3 regions of the Paenibacillus sp. FSL R5-0744 genome follow, and region 3 is predicted to be linked to each of the others. Evidence: riboswitches for the same ligand, from Rfam matches in the RefSeq annotation. Region 3 holds a riboswitch; each other region holds the start of a gene.

Region 1 (6,142 bases), 340 kb from region 3:
CTCTATATCACTGATAAAAAAATTTGCCTGAACGCAAAGAAATACCCCACCATTACTGGCAGGGTACGGTACTTCCGCATAATTTCAACATAATCCATTTGGGATACTCGACTACCACTTAAGGTTGACAGGGTGCGTCTTTGATTATGTATGAAAAAAATCCACCAGCATGAGTACTGGCGGATTTAATAAGGTGCAGCTATATTGGGAGGTTTGAAACTTAAATAAACAAAGTCTTAGAGATGATTACCAACAAGATAAACAGAACCAGAATTGCGGCGGTAGAAGTAAAGCCACCATATCCTCCTGCGAATTCGCCCATTTTAACTCCTCCTTTGTAATTGAATACAATTTAAAATATACAAGCTTTTGTAATGATGACCAGTAGGATAAAGAGCACTAAGATTGCCCCTGTGGATGTAAAGGCTCCACCAACAAAACGTTCAGGTTCACGTTCACGTTCACGTTCACCAACGCCGCAACAACGTTCTCCACGTACTTCGCCCATTTGTCAATTCCTCCTTTTTAATTGGATACAAAACTAAGATATGCGGGATTTGTATCGGTGCTTGGGTAAAAAAGAAACGAAAATAGTAGGCCTGTTGCGGGATCCGACATTTCGTAAAAAACAAAAAAATACCCACCAGCCGAAGCCAGTGGGCGGTTTTTCCCGGTTTTATGATTTTTTAAATAAGGGCTATAGCCAGCAGAGTGAACAAACTCAAGGTTAAGATGTCATTTGTAGCAAAAGGATTACCAAAAAAAGCTGAAGTGTGCACAGATCCGTTATGTTCCGTTCTTAAGTAAACATTATTTCTGTCCACATTTGTAATTACGCCTACGTGCTGTCTACCATCTTTAGTCAGAATCCGCACTCTTCTATTCATGTAGCGCAAGCAGCTGCAATAAGCATCCATCAGGAAACTCCCCCTCGCTCGTATTACTTTATTTTATGATGAGAGGTTACGCCGGTAACGGCCAGCAGCGCCCAAAACTTCCGGCTCGACAAATTAACTTTCCAGTTCACTTTGTAAGGTTAACTGTCTTACTTGCTCTTACTTGCTCTTACTTGCTCTTTCTTGCCGTTTACGAGTACTACCACTTTATTGTCATTGTTGCCCTGATTCGCTGTTTCCTTCTTTTTCAGCCCTAGGTACTTTGCAATCCCGATCACATGGCTATCAATGATTGCTTGGATAACCACATCTTTTTTGAGTTTGGCAGCGTCGGTTGCCACATCCAAAAATAAATTCTCCGTGAGTACTGCAGGCATGTTGCTCTCACGCACCACGTGCAGGTTTTTTGCCTTTTGGCCCCGGTCGTTGGGGACTCCATTACAAGCGGAAAAGACACTCTTTCGGTAGAAGAATGGTAGAAGAAACAAAAAAGCGCGACTCCCCAAACTTCAAGAATCCGCGCCAAATATGGTTTTTTGGGATGCTGGTGAAGGGAATTGAACCCCCGGCCTACGCATTACGAGTGCGTTGCTCTACCCCTGAGCTACACCAGCTTAAGGCCGATTTTTCTGTCAAACAAAAAATATTATACAACTTTCAGCCAGAAACGCAAGCCTATTTCTCCCTATTTCCCTACTCTCCCGAACTGCTATTCCACCTGTAGTTTACGCTCCACAGACTCCAGCTTTCCACGGCTAGTGGAGGGTTTATCGCGGCGGTCGTCTATTTTAAGTGAGGTAGAGACACGCTCTGCACCTGCGGCAAAAGGAGACTCGTGCAGCGCTTCGACTGCAGCAAAAATACGCTGAAGAGGCCCTTCGATGATTGTACCCATGGATGTAAGCTCATAAGTAATCCCTTCTACCGTCTTCAGCACTCGCTGCATATCCGCAACATAGCTGCTAAGGCTCGTACTACCTGTTCCAATCGGAATAACGGTTACTTCAGCAATAGGCATGGGAATACCTCCTCGGAATTTTAAAGTATGTGTCTCCTTCTATTGTAACAACACCACCGCTCTCCCACAAATGATCTCAGCTTTATTATGCCCCTTCTTCTTTCCCCAAAATTCTCCGAAATATGACTTTCGCCACAAGTATTTTTTCTAACATGAATTCTAGGGTCATCTGCACTACATTTATGGACTCTTTGTGGCATCTTTTCGGACAATTTATGAATCATTTTTTATATGCCTGTGGATCAATTGTGGATTACTTATGGACAGCCTGTGGATCATTTGTGGAGTACTTTTGAAGAACCCGCTCCCCGCGCGGGTTTTCTAAAAAACTGTTTACAAACACAACATCTTGGGTTATTTTTATCTAACGACAACAAAATATAGTGGAGACAGGCGCTTTGATCCTTTATCGGAATTAGAGCTTAATAGGGAAGTACGGTGAAAATCCGCTGCGGTCCCGCCACTGTAACCGGATGCCCCTTACAAGCTTTTAGAAGCTTAAGATGGGCAGATCTCCTAGCAGAAGCCACTGAGGGGTAAGAGCCCCCTTGGGAAGGCGCTGAGAGGTCCTACGGAAGCCAGGAGACCTGCCTGTTTCGACGACACCAACTATGAGTGCCTGCGAGGAACAGGAACGGTGTCCGCATGCGGTCATCTTCTTAGAGGCCACTACAAATATCTGTGTGGATATTTACATAACGCATCGGGCATTTTCTGCCATCCTCGCTAGAGGATGCTTTTTTTATGAGATCACAATGAATATACGGCCGCTTATGCGGCCCCACTTCTTAATGATAGGACGATAGACTGAGAGGAGAGCTATACAATGACGTTGTTGGAGAGACAATTTAACGGTACAACAAATGCACGAGAAGTTCTTTTAGAAGAGCTCATTGATTTAGGACGCGATATTATCGACAGCCGGGATTTGGACCTGCTGCGCGAGAATGCCAATTTGAACGGAGAGAGTTTCTCCGGTAAAATGAGCAAGTTCGGCAGTGAATATTCAAAATGGTACGCCCGCAACTTTACGATGCCGCCGCAGCTAGTGCAAGCCATTGATGACAATGTCGTCTATGTGCATGATCTGGATCAATACGCAATCGGAACGACTAACTGCATTTTTATCCCGTTTGATAAGCTTCTCCGCGAAGGCTTCAACACCGGCAACGGCAGTGTTCGTCCTCCGAACTCCATAATGACAGCTATGTCACTGGTAGCAATTATTTTTCAATCCCAGCAAAATGCTCAATATGGCGGCGTATCCGCCAATAAGCTCGACTATGATCTGGCACCTTATGTAACCAAATCCTTCGCTAAGCTGTTCCGCAAGGGTCTGGATTATTTTGATGAGGGACAAGCTAATGATTCTTTGGGCGAGATTACAATGAGCCGGACCGATCTGGCGGAGTTATATCCAAAAGCATTTCGTTTTGCACTAAAGGAAACCGAAATCGAAACCCTGCAAGCGGCTGAAAGTATGGTACATAATCTCAACACCATGTCCAGCCGATCCGGTGGGCAAATTCCGTTTACCAGCATCAATTATGGTACTTGTACTTCACCAGAAGGTCAGCTTGTGATCAGCTCCCTGCTAACAGCAACGATGAACGGACTTGGCAGCGGAGAAACACCTGTGTTCCCGATTCAAATCTTCAAATGCAAGCAAGGAGTCAATCAACAGCAAGGCGATCCTAACTATGAATTGTTCTTAAAAGCGGCGGAATGTTCTGCACGCAGACTATATCCGAACTTCGCTAATCTGGACGCTCCGCTAAACTTGCAGTATTATGATCCAAGTGATCCTGATACGGAATTTGCTACAATGGGCTGCCGCACCCGAGTGCTCGGTGACCGTTTTGGGCGTAATCATTGCTCCGGGAAGGGCAACCTTTCCTTTAATACACTGAATCTGGTTCGGCTCGGTCTAGCACACGGCACAGTAACAGGCCGACGTACCGTCGCAGACGAAGCTGGCTTCTATGAGGATCTAAATCACTATATGGATATTGCGCTGGAAGGACTTCTTCATCGGTTCCACATCCAAAGCGCGCAAAAAGCTAAAGCATCCGATTTCATGATGCGAGAAGGCGTCTGGGAAGGCGGCGAAAATCTCGCTCCTGAAGACTCTGTAGGCGAACTGCTGAAGCATGGTAGTCTGTCGCTTGGCTTCATCGGTATGGCGGAATGCATGAAAGCCATGTACGGCAAACACCATGGCGAGGATATGGAAGTCCATGCCAAGGCTGTGGCTATCGTGCGTCACATGCGGGAGTATTGCGACCTTAAAAGTGAGGAACTTAATCTCAACATTACCTTGTTCGCAACACCAGCAGAGGGCCTGTCCGGCAAATTCACCAAGATTGATCGCAAGGTACTGGGTTCTATTCCGGGCGTAACTGACCGTGAGTATTATACGAACTCTTTCCACATCCCTGTATACTACGATCTAGGTGCTGCTCAGAAGATCAGCTTGGAAGCTCCTTTCCATGAATACTGCAATGCCGGGGCTATTTCTTATGTCGAATTAAATGGCAATGCCCGCAGCAATCCATCTGCTTTTATCAAAATCATTAAATATGCACTAGAACAACAGGTCAGCTACTTCAGCATTAACCATCCGATTGACCGCTGCTCCAGCTGCGGATACGAAGGCGTAATTGGGACAAACTGTCCTTCCTGCAACGCACATGAGAATGACGTGCACATCCGTCGTTTGCGCAGAGTTACAGGTTATTTAACTGGCGACTATCAGACCCGCTTCAATGCCGCCAAACAAGCCGAAGTACGGGATCGCGTTAAGCATCTATGAATATTTGCGGATACTATCCGGAGTCGATTAACGAGGGAGAGGGCATGCGGGCCGTCCTCTTCATCAGCGGCTGCCGTCATCGTTGCCCGGGATGCTTTAATCCCGAGACATGGAACTTTAAATATGGAGAAGTCTTCACCTTAGAACGTCAACATGAAATCATTGCAGAAATCGCCGCTAACCCTTTGCTGGATGGTCTAACACTGGCAGGCGGCGATCCTTTTTTCTCGGCAGAAGAGGTACTTGGGTTCATTCATGAGCTTCGCGCCGTGCTCCCTGGCTTCCCCATCTGGATTTACAGTGGTTATACGTATGAGGAACTAACCGCCCTTCCCGGTTCGCCGGAGTGGAATCTACTTACACAGTGTCAGGTATTAATTGATGGACGTTTTATAGAAGAATTGAAAGATACTACACTTCCTTACCGAGGAAGCTCTAACCAACGCATAATCGACATTCCGGCCAGTACGAACGGCTCGGAGGTCTTTCTGTGGCAGCCTACTGCGCTATAATATATCAATTTTTGATATTCAAAATTAATCCAAAATAAGAAGGGATGAAATAACCATGCCACAATTCGTAGTAAAACCAGATAATCGCCAACTGGCTTTTGATGAGAAGCGCCTTTCCGTATACGCCGACCGTATCTTAGAAGGTCTTGATCAACTAAATAAAGAAACATTGCTGCGGGGAGTAATTTCCAAACTGCGTCGTGACTCCGTAAGCGGAGAAGAAATTAGCAATGCCTTCACCATGAGTGCTCTAGAGCTTGTAACGAAAGAAGAGCCTACTTGGAAGTTTGCAGCTGCCCGTGCCCTTCTGACTACCCTTTATAAAAAAGCAGCCGTTCATCGCCGCTATAAAGCTTATCCAGAAGAGCCTTACGGTGAGCTGTACCCGCTAATTACGGATCTCGTAAAAAAAGGAATCTATCGTGAAGAGCTTCTAAGTCATTACACCAAAGAACAAATTATCGAACTAGGTGGGTGTATCGATTATACACGCGATCTTTTGTTTGACTATATCGGTCTGCTTACGCTATCCGACCGTTATTTGGCGCATGATTTTGACGGCCGTGTAATGGAGCTTCCGCAAGAACGTTACATGATTATCGCCATGTACCTCATGCACCGTGAGCCAGCTGAGAAACGTCTTGAGCTTGTAAAAGAAGCTTACTGGGCTATGAGCAACATCTACATGACAGCTGCTACCCCTACAATGTCCAATGCCGGCAAAAAGGTCGCTGGACAGCTATCCAGCTGCTTCATTGATACGGTAGACGATTCCCTAGAGGGTATCTTTGATTCCAATACAGACGTAGCGCGCCTTAGCAAAATGGGTGGCGGTATCGGCGTCTACCTTGGTAAAGTACGGGCACGTGGTTCGGATATCCGTGGCCATAAGAACACTAGCTCC
Region 2 (6,142 bases), 2.7 Mb from region 3:
CAGATTGCAAGACTTTCGAAAGCAAATAAGGTGATGATTTGAAGGGACCCTCCACGGTTCCTTCTTTTCTTTTCTCATTCTATCAAGAATGAGAATTATTATCAAGTGGCTGAAATAAAAAGCCAGGGAGAAATTCCCCGGCTATGATTTATTGTATACTTCTTATGTTATTTGGAAGCACTAACTCCTGCATTTTCTCTTGCAATAGCGGCAGCCTTTACCATGTTACGAAGTGCATCTTCTGTCTCCTGCCAGCCACGTGTCTTAAGACCGCAATCCGGATTAATCCAGAACTGTTCAGGATCAAGCACCCGCAGCGCACGATCAATATTAGCTGTCATCTCTTCTACTGCAGGAACCCGTGGACTATGGATATCATATACACCAAGACCAATTCCTTTATCATACGCCTGCTCCTCAAAGCTAACGATCAGTTCCCCATGGCTACGTGAAGTCTCAATAGAGATAACATCCGCATCCATCGCTGAAATGGAGTCTATCATGTCATTAAATTCGCTATAGCACATGTGGGTATGAATTTGTGTCGTAGCCTTCACATGATTCGTCGCGATACGGAACGACTTCACCGCCCAATTCAAGTATGCCTCATGATCTTCAGCCTTCAAAGGAAGTCCTTCACGGATAGCCGGTTCATCTACTTGAATCATCTCTATGCCTGCATCCTCCAATACTTTAACTTCATGACGGAGCGCTAAGGCAATTTGATTCGCTACTGCTTCCCGACTAAGATCATCACGTACGAAAGACCAATTGAGAATCGTAACAGGACCAGTCAACATACCTTTAACAGGAAGGGAAGTTAACGACTGAGCATAGACGCTTTCTTTTACAGTCATAGGCTGGATAAAAGCTATATCCGCATAAATAACTGGTGGCTTAACGCAGCGTGATCCGTAGGATTGAACCCAGCCATTACTAGTAAATAAGTAACCATCCAACTTCTCCCCGAAAAACTCCACCATATCGGTTCTTTCGAACTCACCGTGCACGAGTACATCCAGACCCAGCTTTTCTTGGAAAGTGATTGCATCTGCAATCTGCTCACGAACGAACCCGTCGTAACGCTCTTGATTCCATACGCCTTTACGCCATTTCAACCTTGCCTGGCGCACTTCTACGGTCTGTGGAAAGCTTCCGATTGTTGTCGTTGGCAGAAGTGGCAGCTGCCACTTCTCCTGCTGCACCTTCAGGCGTTCAGCAAAAGGTAAGCTACGTTGGTCTGGTAAATCTGTAAGTCCGAGAACTTGCTCGGCCACATCCTTACGACCGCGTTCAGGAAGTGCACGGAAGGCAGTAAGGGCTTCACGACTGGCCGTCAACGCAGCAGCAGCTTCTGCTGTACCCTCTAAGGCTGCGGCAAGCAGGCCAAGCTCTCTAAGCTTCTCATCGGCAAAAGCTAAAGCAGCCTTAACGGTGGCCTTCAGCTTCACCTCACCCTGAACAGTAACCGGAACATGCAGCAAACTGCAAGAAGGCTGTATAATAAGACGATCAAGTGATACATGTACACTCAGCTTCTCGATTAGCTGCAGCTTAGCATCCAGATCTGAGCGCCAGATGTTGCGTCCGTCAATAATACCCGCTCCCAGCCACTTATCCTCAGGCCAGCCAAGACGTTCAATCGATGCCAGGTTCGTCCCGCCATCATGGACAAAATCAAGACCTAAACCTTGTACCGGAAGTTTGAACAGCGCCTCCAGCGGTTCAGCAGCTTCAAAGTAAGTCTGCAGAATAATATTTAATCCAGGCACGGATTCAGCAATTTCTGTGTAAATCGAGTGAAGTAAGGATAATTCTGATTCATTTATTCCTGTAACAATCGCTGGTTCATCAATTTGTACCCAGCTTACTCCTTCTTGCTTCAGTTCCTGCAACAGCTGAACGTAAACCGGAAGAAACCGAGCAGCAATCTTCGCAATATCCGCAGATGCAAAACCTTTTGACAACTTAAGGAATGTATAAAGGCCTAAAACCACAGGTTTACCCTCAATTCCCGCTTGGGACTTGGCAAAACGATAAGCAGCCAGTGGTTTATTCTCGGTCAGACGCGGCGTTTGTGCACCGATCTCTGGAACGATGTAATGATAGTTCGTATTGAACCATTTAGTCATCTCGCAAGCAGTAGCCTCAGCATTTCCTCTAGCCATCGCAAAATAAAGATCAAGCCCAATATCGCCACCATCATACGCATAACGTGGAGGTACGATCCCGAACATTACAGCTGTATCTAGCACATGATCGTAGAACGTAAAATCATTTACCGGAATTAAATCAATTCCTGCCTCCTGCTGAGTCTTCAAATGCTGAAGCTGAATTCCTGTCATTTCAGTACGGAACGCTTCCTCATTTATTTTTCCCGCCCAGAAGGCTTCCAACGTTTTCTTCCACTCGCGGTTTTTTCCGATTCTTGGATAGCCAAGATTGCTTACTTTTACTTTGTTCGTCACTTTGCAGCTCCCCTTCTCCATCTTCTTATTTTGGACTCGATATCACTTGCATTCCTTTAAAAAAGAGCGCCCCTTCCCTAAAAAAGTCAAAGGGAAAGACGCCCATAATATACCTATGGTTAACGTCTAACACCTTCCTATCCTTCGTAGGTGAAGCAGTGCTGTTGAAACAGGCAGGTCTCCTGGCTAGCGGTGTCAGCATCCTTAGCAGTCTTCCCAGCAGTAGTAAATTGCCAGTGACATATGTTGCTATGGACTCTTCCGTTACAGTGGCGGGACCGCATCGGCTTCAAACCGAATTTCCCTATTAAGCCTACCGAATTACTAATTTCCGGCAAGCACCTGTCTCCGATATTGTCAAGCTAAAACGCCTTCAGCGTCCTTTTAAGGACGGTAAGCGTTTATGCGAGAATGATAAGAAAGGATTTCGTGATACTTATACTTTCTTATCATCCATAAGCTAAAACGCCTTCAGCGTCTTTTTAAGGACGGTAAGCGTTTATGCGAGAATTATAAGGATAAAGTGAGTGTCTTAAATCTGATGTCATCATACGTGAAAGCCCCCGTCATCTGCAATAGATTACGGGGGCTTTTGTTATATCGATTCCTTATAACGGATTTAGAAAAACACGAAATATACTACTGCAGCAAGTACTATGCGATATATAGCAAATGGTAAAAGCTTAATCCGGTTGATCAATTTCAAGAAGAAACGCATCGATAATAGTGCAAATACAAAGGCACTGATAAAGCCTGCAATGAAGAACGGCAGGGCATCGATGGTGAAATATTGCCAGTTCTTCATCAGTGAGAGTAAACTGGCGCCTGCCATGATTGGAACAGCCATAATAAACGTGAAATCAGCAGCAGCGCGATGACTCATACCCAGAAGAACACCACCAGAAATCGTCGACCCGGAACGGGAAAATCCCGGCCACAAGGAGAAGCACTGGACCAGACCAACACCTAGCGCCTGCTTATATGTAATCTGATCGACACTCTCCGTTTGAATCTTCTTTGGTCCGAATAGATCCGCAATAATCATTAATACAGCACCGACTACTAGACCGATTAACACGGTGGATGTAGAGAATAAATGCTCGTCAATATAATCATTAAACAGAACCCCCAGCACGCCTGCTGGCACTAAACCTACAAGCACCTGTGTAAGCTTAAGGTGGCCGCCTTTTTCAAGCTGTGGTTGTTGATCGGTTACAGGATCCAACTGCTTGCGGCTGAAGCGCTTTAAGCCCAGCAATTCAATGAACCTATTTCTAAAAATAACTACAACTGCTAATATTGACCCCAGCTGTATAACCACTTTGAACGTATTGGCCGTATATTGCCCAAATAACTCTGTCGATTTTAACCACATATCATCAACAATAATCATATGACCTGTGGAGGATACCGGAGCAAATTCAGTCAATCCTTCAACAATTCCCAAAATAATAGCTTTAATAATCGTTAATAGCTCCATTTTTTCTCCTCCTTTTAATCATAACTTTTATCTATAAGTCCTTCTCGGCTCAACCTTCGGTGTTCATTTTCCGGCTGCGCTTGCGGAAGAACAAATACCCAAGGATCACTACTCCACCTGCAAGAAGCACGTACACTACGTTGGAGTACATATCCATATACATGGCGATGTCTTCCCAGGACTCACCCAATGCCGCACCAATAAGCACCAGCAATAGATTCCATCCCAGCGTACCAATCGTTGTGAAGATCATAAACACTCCAAATTTCATGCCCGACATCCCTGCAGGGATCGAAATCAAACTACGCACTAGTGGAACCATCCGACAAAATAATACGGTCCAATAGCCATATTTGTCAAACCAAGCGTCAGCCTTGTGGATGTCCTTTTTGCTAATCCGGAGTAGGCCGCCCCAGCGTTCAACGATCTTTTCCAATCGATTTACATCCAACAAACGACCGATATAATAGAGAATTACTGCACCCAGCAGTGAGCCAAGCGTAGCAGCAATAATTACACCAGGAATGGTCAAATTCGTTGTGGTTGTCATGAATCCGCCAAAAGGAAGGATCACTTCGGAAGGAATCGGTGGAAATATATTTTCAAAAGCGAGCATCAGGAAAATACCAAAGTAACCAAACTGCTCCATAAAATCTGTAATCCATGCTTGCATTTCGTAACCCCCATTATTCAGATCAAGTTCTTCTTCAAGTTGCGTAAATAACGGCTGCGAATAAAAAAGAAGTAAAGTCCCTGGACAGCCAAATATCCCAATAACACCGCCCCGGTCTCCACAGCAATAGATAAGTAAAACAACCGCTGAAGCGCAATAAAGGCAAACACACTATGCAAAATGGCTACCCCAACCGGAACAAAAAACAACAACGACAATTGTATCGTTACAATTCGGTTTAGCTCTTGATCTGTAAGTCCCATTTTGGACAATGTAGAATATTGATGGCGATCATGATCTAGATCTGTATACAGCCGGAAGTAAAGGAAGCTGCCTGCTGCAATGAAAAAGACAGTGCCCACCAGTAAAGAAGCGAATAGCATCGTGTTGTACAATGTTCTTTGTATTTCAAACAGCGTGCCGCTAACAACAATCGCGTATGGCGAGTTACTTTCATAGGACCGTTTCCCTTTATGAGCAAGATCCGCCGCTATACCTACTGTTCGCGGGAAATCATCCATGTAAAATCCTGTATACAAATCGGTCTGTACGGGATGAATGGCCTTGTAAAGCTCATCGCTAATCACAACACCACTGAAATCTCCCCCATCCCTTCCATCCAGCTCCGGCAATAGATATTCGGCAATCGGAACATGCTGGGTATAGCCCATTTCTCGAATGGAAAGACCTTGCTTCAGGCTGTATACCGGCTTTACTCTACCCGCTTGCAGACTCCGGTCTCGTTGCGAACCGATCATCACCAGTCCTTCATCTCTACTTAGAGGCTGCTCATCCGTCGTAAACCCTGCACGAAGCAGAGCAAGCTTATAATCACTGTAAGCAATCAAGGGAAGCCTTAACGTGCGATCTGGCCCGGTCTGAGATTCCACCTCTGCGTATTTAATCGGAATACTAAGTGTCTCATAGGGTAAACCGAGCGTTGTAAGCTCTTCCTTAATTTCGTCCAAATGCTGATCAAAAGGATCCTGCAATTGATTGCCTTTGGCTACATAACCAACTGCTGCGGGATAGTCCAATTTCAACTCTCTGGAAAGCGTATGGATCGATGCGAATACTCCCACTGAAGTAAAAGATACTGCGGATACAATCGTCACCATAAAGAACATTCGGGCATTCTCTTTCCAGCGGTAAGACAAACCCGATAAAGTAATGATATTCGTGTGGTTCCAATACAGGCGCCGGATCGTCTTAAGTAGTTTAACAGTGTAAATACTGAGCTGAGTATAAAAGAGATAGGTACCCGCAACCGTAATTATAACGACGGGGAACATCACCTTTTCAACCGAAGCCGCTTGTGCTGTAGCTGCCATAAAATAGCCCGTTAACAGCAATAAAGCAGACAGTATAGATAACACCAAGGAAACTTTAGGTTCCTCTTCTGCTTTTCGTTCTCCCTGAAACAGCCGCATCAGTGATTCATTCCCAATAAAGAAGAACGTGCTTAGCGAGATTAGAATAAATAACAGCGCAAAGCTACATATCGTTAGTACAAGCGCCTGC
Region 3 (6,142 bases):
AGTATAGTGGTTCCCGTCGCCATGCTAATGATACAACGGAAATGGATAAAGTGGCGTATTGTTTTTAATGTAGCTTCTGTGTTGTCTACGCTTATTTTAGGTAATATTTCTGCCCTAGCTATATATGGAATATTAAGAGATAACACGGTATTTATGACCTCGATCCATGCGATTTTTTTGAATCCAATGTTCCTTTTAACGGGAGCTTATCTTGGAGTATATCTGGTCTATCGCTTGATGTTGATGACGTATGAAGAAGTATATGTATGATGTAGTTAAAAAAAGGAGTGTCCCCGTGAAGGGACACTTCTTTTTATGTTATACAGCGAAAGTTAAGAAGATTTTCCTACAACGTTTGTTCCACTCTTCGTGATCTTGTACGTAAGGATATCACCATTCCAGAAGTGGAATTTCAAGATGACCTCTCCATCTTTAACATCTTTAAAGAAGGCTGGAAGCAGCTTGATTTCTTTCGTGTTATAAGAGGGTGAGAACGTATTGCCGAACTCCTTGAATGGTGTCCAGTCTTGCGGGCCTGCATTGCCACCAGCGGTATAGACAGCCTCCATCGTGGCAAGCTGGTTACCATTAAAGGTAGTTGGAATCGCAAACGATTCAGTCGTACCTTTGGCATCACTTAATTTGGCAGTGTCATTCACGATGATCTTTAGTCTCCACGCAACACCTTTGTTGAATTTCAACGTTAACACAGCATTTTCACCGTATTTTTGGGAAGCTGTGAGTTTTTTGAGTTGGCTGGCTTTGAGTGTGAGCTCCTCGCCATTCAAGGTGTAATCTTTTCCCTTTGTTAGATACTTCCCATTTGCACTAATCGTGGTTAGCTTATTGCCGTTTAGGTTCAGCTTCACCTTGGTGTCTTTGATCGCTGCCCCTTTTTTTAGATAGACCAGATCGCTTTCAGTGCTGGAGGAACGTTCCTTCAGACCAGACATTAATACACCCTGCAGCTCAGAATCGGACCACTTATACGTTTTGCGGTTGAAATGCTGCCCATTATCCCAGAGCATGGAGGTCATTTTCTTTTCTTTTAAATAATAAGTAAGGTACTCGAAGAATTTCAGCTTCTCGCCTTGTTCAATCACACCTGTATCTATATCGAATCCTAGCAGTCCAAACTCACCAACGATAACAGGGATTCCTTTGGCCACGAATGTGTTGTAAGCGTTATCAAAAGTTTGGGTGATATCGTTTTTTGTATCTTTTTCAAACGTGGTGTAACCAGCGATATTCACACTGAACGGCCAGAAGCCATAGTAGTGAACGGTCGCAATTATGTTCGGATCGTTAAGAGCTGTAATCGTCTTGTAGAGCTGATCCATTCTAGGTTGGGTAGGAGAAGTCTCTAATGAAGGTAGCACTAGCGGACGGACATCATTCTTTCCACCTGAGTTTCGAACGATCTGATGGAAGGAATTGTTGAGCTCTGCAAGCATCTGTTCCATCTTCGCTTCATCCGTACTTCCGCCATCTGTGAAACGAGGTTCATTAATGCTTTCGAACATCAGCTTATCGGATTTATCCTTGAAGCGGTCCGCAATTTGAGTCCATGCTGCATTATAACGCGCCAGCGTTTCCTCATGCTTCTCTTCCATATGACTTACCCATAACCAGGAGTCGTGATGGACGTTAATCATTACATATAACTTGGCGTCCAGCGCCCAGCCTACAACTTCTTCGACACGGTCGAGGTAAGCTTGATCAATAGTGTAGTTCGGTGCTTCGCCTATGTGTGAATCCCAAGTGATAGGAATACGGATACTTTTGTAGCCTTGTGCGGCGATTTTCTTAATCAGTTCTTGGGTCACACGCGGATTGCCCCAGGAGGTTTCATCCTCACCTGTAGCATCTAGAGTATTGCCAAGGTTCCATCCGGGCTGCATATCGTCTACATAGGATTGGATCTTACTCTTTGGTGCTGCCTTAGCTTGTTGCTCGTCCTTAGTGGCAGCGGCGGCAATGGATGAGAACAAAGAGAGCAGAAGAGCGGTGACAAGGGTCAATGATAAGAATGATTTCTGGATTCGAGTAGTCATTGAATTCTCCTTTGTAAGATCATTTTTGAGGATGCTTAAACCTGACCTTCCTTGGTACTTTGGTGCTTAGATGAACACGTACACCTCCATGAATTCGTTGTAAACGCTTACCAAATACCCTAACATAGAATAATTTCAACGAGTACCTTACTAATTTGTGGTAAATTCATATATGAATTAGTGATTTGCAGTGATTCCAAAGTTATGGAGGGCAATCCAGTGAGCAGATTTCATTACATAGGCTCGGCTACAGAGCTTCCGTTAGGAGAAAGAGGCAGTGTACCGTCAGCAAAGACATATAATGAAGTGAAAAATTCCCCGGAGTATAAGAAACAAAGAGAGGCTCTGCGCCTGCAAGGCATAATTCCTTTGGATGACATCGCAGATCTATCTCATTTAAGAGATGAGGACTGTCTTGTATACGACTCGGAAGAAGATGCAGCGGGTATTTTTATAGAGGAACTTGGGTATTGGAACGATGAGATCCGCAAGCATTTTCGGAGTCCATATGTGTACCGGATTTCACCGAATTGGGGCGGCTTCTCTGTAACCCCTAAGCTAAAAGATACTCTACCGGGATCGTATAACGCCTCACTCAAGTGTTGTCGGGAGTTATTTAGGCTTATGACAGATTATGGGGTATCTGGTGCCGAGTTCGAGCTCTATACATGCTGGGCTGAGGAAGAAGGACTCCCACGTAATAAGAAGTATGATCGAATCTTTGATTTGGCCTCTTTGTCACTGGAGGATGGTTTTGAGCTGAGAGAAAAAGAATATATTGTGGTTAGAATGATTTGATATTCAATAGGATTATTGCTAACTACTCGTTATACAAAAAACAAATATTGCATGACAAAAGCAACTATATTAGATATGATGAAGCATGAAAAATTAATATTAGCAATAGGTGCCAATTATGAATGTTTCGGAATTACAATCATAGATTGGTTAAATGGAAAGCGGGTGTGAATCCCGCGCGGTCCCGCCGCTGTGAAAGAGGAGTCCTTGCAAGGTGCCACTGGGAAACTGGGAAGGTAGCAAGGGTGACGATACTTGAGCCAGAATATCTGCCTGTTTCTAATACACCGTTAAACTCTACGAGCGATAGAGAGGTGTTTGATATAGTATATGCCTGCTATTGTTGCGGTTCACTATCTTAAACCTCTTGACGTTATGTTGAGTGGTTTTTTTGTAGTGTTATGAAAGTTTATTCTGTTTTTTAACATAGGAAGAGAAGGGAAGGGTTATGGAAACATGAAGAAAAATAAGTTTTTAGCTTGGTTACTTATTGTAGCAGTATTTATCACGACGTTCTCTACAAGTGTAATCCCGGCTCATGCGAATGAAGCAATTGCCGATAGTGCAGTTGTAACAACAGAGGTTGATCAAGCTCTAGTAGAGCAGATTAATGCGTTAGTACAAGAGCCAGATACAGAGAAGCCTACGATTTTGATAGAAGGTATACAAGATAAACAGGAAGTATCCAGTAAAGATTTAAGCTTCAAAGTAGTGGTTACAGACAATGTCTACAAAGACATTATTCCAGTAGTTAAGCTGAACCAAGTCGTTCTATCAGCTACTAATGGTGAGTACAAAGCATCTCTTAACCCGGGTAGTAACGTAATCGCAGTAACGGCTGTGGATGGCGCAGGAAACAAAGCAGATAATGTAACCTATCAGGTTACTTATAAAATCACTGCCAAAGAACAGTTAGATAAAAGTTTGGCCTACATCGTTAACACCGTAAAGAATCCGTCATTTGGAACAGGTAGCGGAGAATGGTCGATTCTTTCTCTAGCACGTGCGAACTACAAAGTACCTAACGGTTATTACAATCTCTATTACAACAATGTAGCTACGCGAATAGCATCGATAATTAAGGATGGAAAACTCGACGCTAGTAAAAGCACAGAGAATTCCAGAGCGATTCTAGGCCTTACCTCTATCGGAAAAGATATCACGAATGTTGCAGGTCATGATCTAAGAAATGCACTAGCTGATTATCAATATATTCAGAAGCAAGGGAACAATGGTCCCATATTTGCTCTGATTGCACTAGATAGTTATAACTACGAAATTCCAGTATTATTCCCTGATCCTGATGAGAAGGGAGTAATCTATCAAAGCACAAGAGAAAACCTGGTTCAGTACATCTTGGATAGAGAAGTTAAAAAAGGTGCAGCAGATGCTGGAGGCTGGGCATTAGGTGTAACCAAAGCCGACGTCGATATGACCGGGATGGCGATGCAAGCACTTGCACCTTATTACGCAAAGGATCCTAATGTAAAAGCTGCCGTGGATCGGGCGATTGCATGGTTATCGAGTGTACAAAATGATCAAGGCGGATTCACAAGCTGGGGAAGCACAAGCAGTGAGAGCATCGCACAGGTTGTTGTTGCTTTAACTGGCGTAGGCGTAGATCCGCACAGTGACCCTAGGTTTATTAAAGAAGGAAATTCACTTATAGATGCTTTACTTAGCTTCTCTGGGCCGGATGGTGGATTCAAGCATATTCTCACCGGTAAAGTAGACGCTATGGCTACGGATCAAGGTACATATGCACTCGTATCCTATGATCGTCTGATTAATAATAGCAAACGTCTCTATGACATGACGGATGTTCAATTAGAACAGCCTACTACCGTTGTAGCAAAACAACAATTAAATAAAAACCTTGCCTATATCCTAAACACTGTAAAGAATCCGTCATTTGGAACAGGCAGCGGGGAATGGTCGATTCTTTCTCTGGCACGGGCCAATTACGAGGTTCCAAGTGGCTATTACAATCTTTATTATAACAATGTAGCTGCTGAAGTAGCTAAGCTAATGAAGGATGGAAAACTCGACGCTTCGAAAAGTACTGAGCATTCCAGAGCGATTCTAGGACTTACCTCGATCGGAAAAGATATCACGAATGTTGCAGGCTATGATCTAAGAAATGCACTTGCAGATTTTCAATATGTTCAGAAGCAGGGGCTTAATGGTCCCATATTTGCACTAATTGCCTTAGATAGTCATAACTATGATATTCCTGTAGTAGAAGGCGTTAAAGATCAAACCACAAGAGAAAAACTGGTTCAGTATATTTTAGAAAAAGAAGCACCGACTGGTGGATGGGCGTTATTTGGTACTAAAGCCGACACCGATATCACCGGAATGACGATGCAAGCACTTGCACCTTACTATGCAAAGGATCCTAATGTAAAAGCTGCTGTGGATCGGGCGGTTGCATGGTTATCAAGCACACAGAATGATCAAGGTGGATTTACAAGCTGGGGAAGCACAAGCAGTGAGAGCATCGCGCAGGTCATTGTTGCTTTAACTGGCGTAGGCATAGATCCGCACAGTGACTTAAGGTTTGTTAAAAAGGGAAATTCACTGATTGATGCACTGCTTACCTTTGCTGATCCGGATGGTGGATTTAAGCATATTCTCACCGGAAGAGTAGATGGGATGGCTACGGACCAAGGTACGTATGCACTTGTGTCCTATGATCGTCTGATTAATCACAGTAACCGTCTCTTTGATATGAATGATGTGGTAATTGAACAACCACCTGTACAACCAGAGGGTCCGAAAGAATTTCCGTTACCTTCTGGTGATAAGCCGGAAGTTGTAATCAATGATGATGCTCATGATTATATCGTTCCGATCAGCACAGGAGATAGCAACAAGGAAATAACGGTAGTTATTCCTAAAAGTCAACAATCGAAGGTTAGTGTTAGTTTACCTAATAACAGCGATCTTCCTCAGATTGAGGCTACCAAAGGTGACGTATCTGTAGTCATTCCTAAGGGTGCAAAAGTTACAAGTGGAAATGTCGCAGCGATTGAACTAATGTCACCTTTAACAGGCACAGAAGCTGCACTAAAAGATAGTCTGAATCAGATTATTTCCCAGGATAAGAAGCTGGAGAGCATTATTCAAGCTTTTTCTATGGGTGGCAGCGCAAGAGTAGAATTCAGTCAATTTATCACATTAACCTTTAAGGACCTTAAAGGAAAAGATGTAGCTTATATTCAAAATGGTGCACCTCATGCGATTCAAAAATTTGCAAGTGACGCCTTAGGTTTGGCAAGCGGCAAGTC

What was found. A riboswitch is a leader RNA that binds a small molecule or an ion and turns the genes downstream of it on or off. The one in region 3 is predicted to bind cobalamin.
Region 1: it holds a riboswitch for cobalamin, as region 3 does, so the genes downstream of both, MKY19_RS02375 (anaerobic ribonucleoside triphosphate reductase) here and MKY19_RS03880 (S-layer homology domain-containing protein) in region 3, are expected to answer to the same signal.
Region 2: it holds a riboswitch for cobalamin, as region 3 does, so the genes downstream of both, metE (5-methyltetrahydropteroyltriglutamate--homocysteine S-methyltransferase) here and MKY19_RS03880 (S-layer homology domain-containing protein) in region 3, are expected to answer to the same signal.

Annotation. Positions count from the first base shown of each region.
Region 1 covers NZ_CP150228.1:532,201-538,342, reverse strand. Annotated here, with positions in the region: gene MKY19_RS02405 (sporulation protein YjcZ) at 221-322, opposite strand; gene MKY19_RS02400 (hypothetical protein) at 353-508, opposite strand; gene MKY19_RS02395 (hypothetical protein) at 687-917, opposite strand; gene MKY19_RS02390 (N-acetylmuramoyl-L-alanine amidase) at 1,046-1,384, opposite strand; tRNA gene MKY19_RS02385 (tRNA-Thr) at 1,439-1,510, opposite strand; gene MKY19_RS02380 (MTH1187 family thiamine-binding protein) at 1,606-1,914, opposite strand; cobalamin riboswitch at 2,289-2,524, shown strand; gene MKY19_RS02375 (anaerobic ribonucleoside triphosphate reductase) at 2,741-4,726, shown strand; gene nrdG (anaerobic ribonucleoside-triphosphate reductase activating protein) at 4,723-5,238, shown strand; gene MKY19_RS02365 (ribonucleoside-diphosphate reductase subunit alpha) at 5,294-6,142, shown strand, end outside.
Region 2 covers NZ_CP150228.1:5,007,999-5,014,140, forward strand. Annotated here, with positions in the region: gene MKY19_RS22195 (DUF1540 domain-containing protein) at 1-29, shown strand, start outside; gene metE (5-methyltetrahydropteroyltriglutamate--homocysteine S-methyltransferase) at 168-2,468, opposite strand; cobalamin riboswitch at 2,623-2,829, opposite strand; gene MKY19_RS22205 (undecaprenyl-diphosphate phosphatase) at 3,088-3,948, opposite strand; gene MKY19_RS22210 (DedA family protein) at 3,998-4,621, opposite strand; gene MKY19_RS22215 (FtsX-like permease family protein) at 4,639-6,142, opposite strand, start outside.
Region 3 covers NZ_CP150228.1:870,056-876,197, forward strand. Annotated here, with positions in the region: gene MKY19_RS03865 (transposase) at 1-270, shown strand, start outside; gene MKY19_RS03870 (cellulase family glycosylhydrolase) at 333-2,054, opposite strand; gene MKY19_RS03875 (hypothetical protein) at 2,274-2,852, shown strand; cobalamin riboswitch at 2,943-3,144, shown strand; gene MKY19_RS03880 (S-layer homology domain-containing protein) at 3,309-6,142, shown strand, end outside.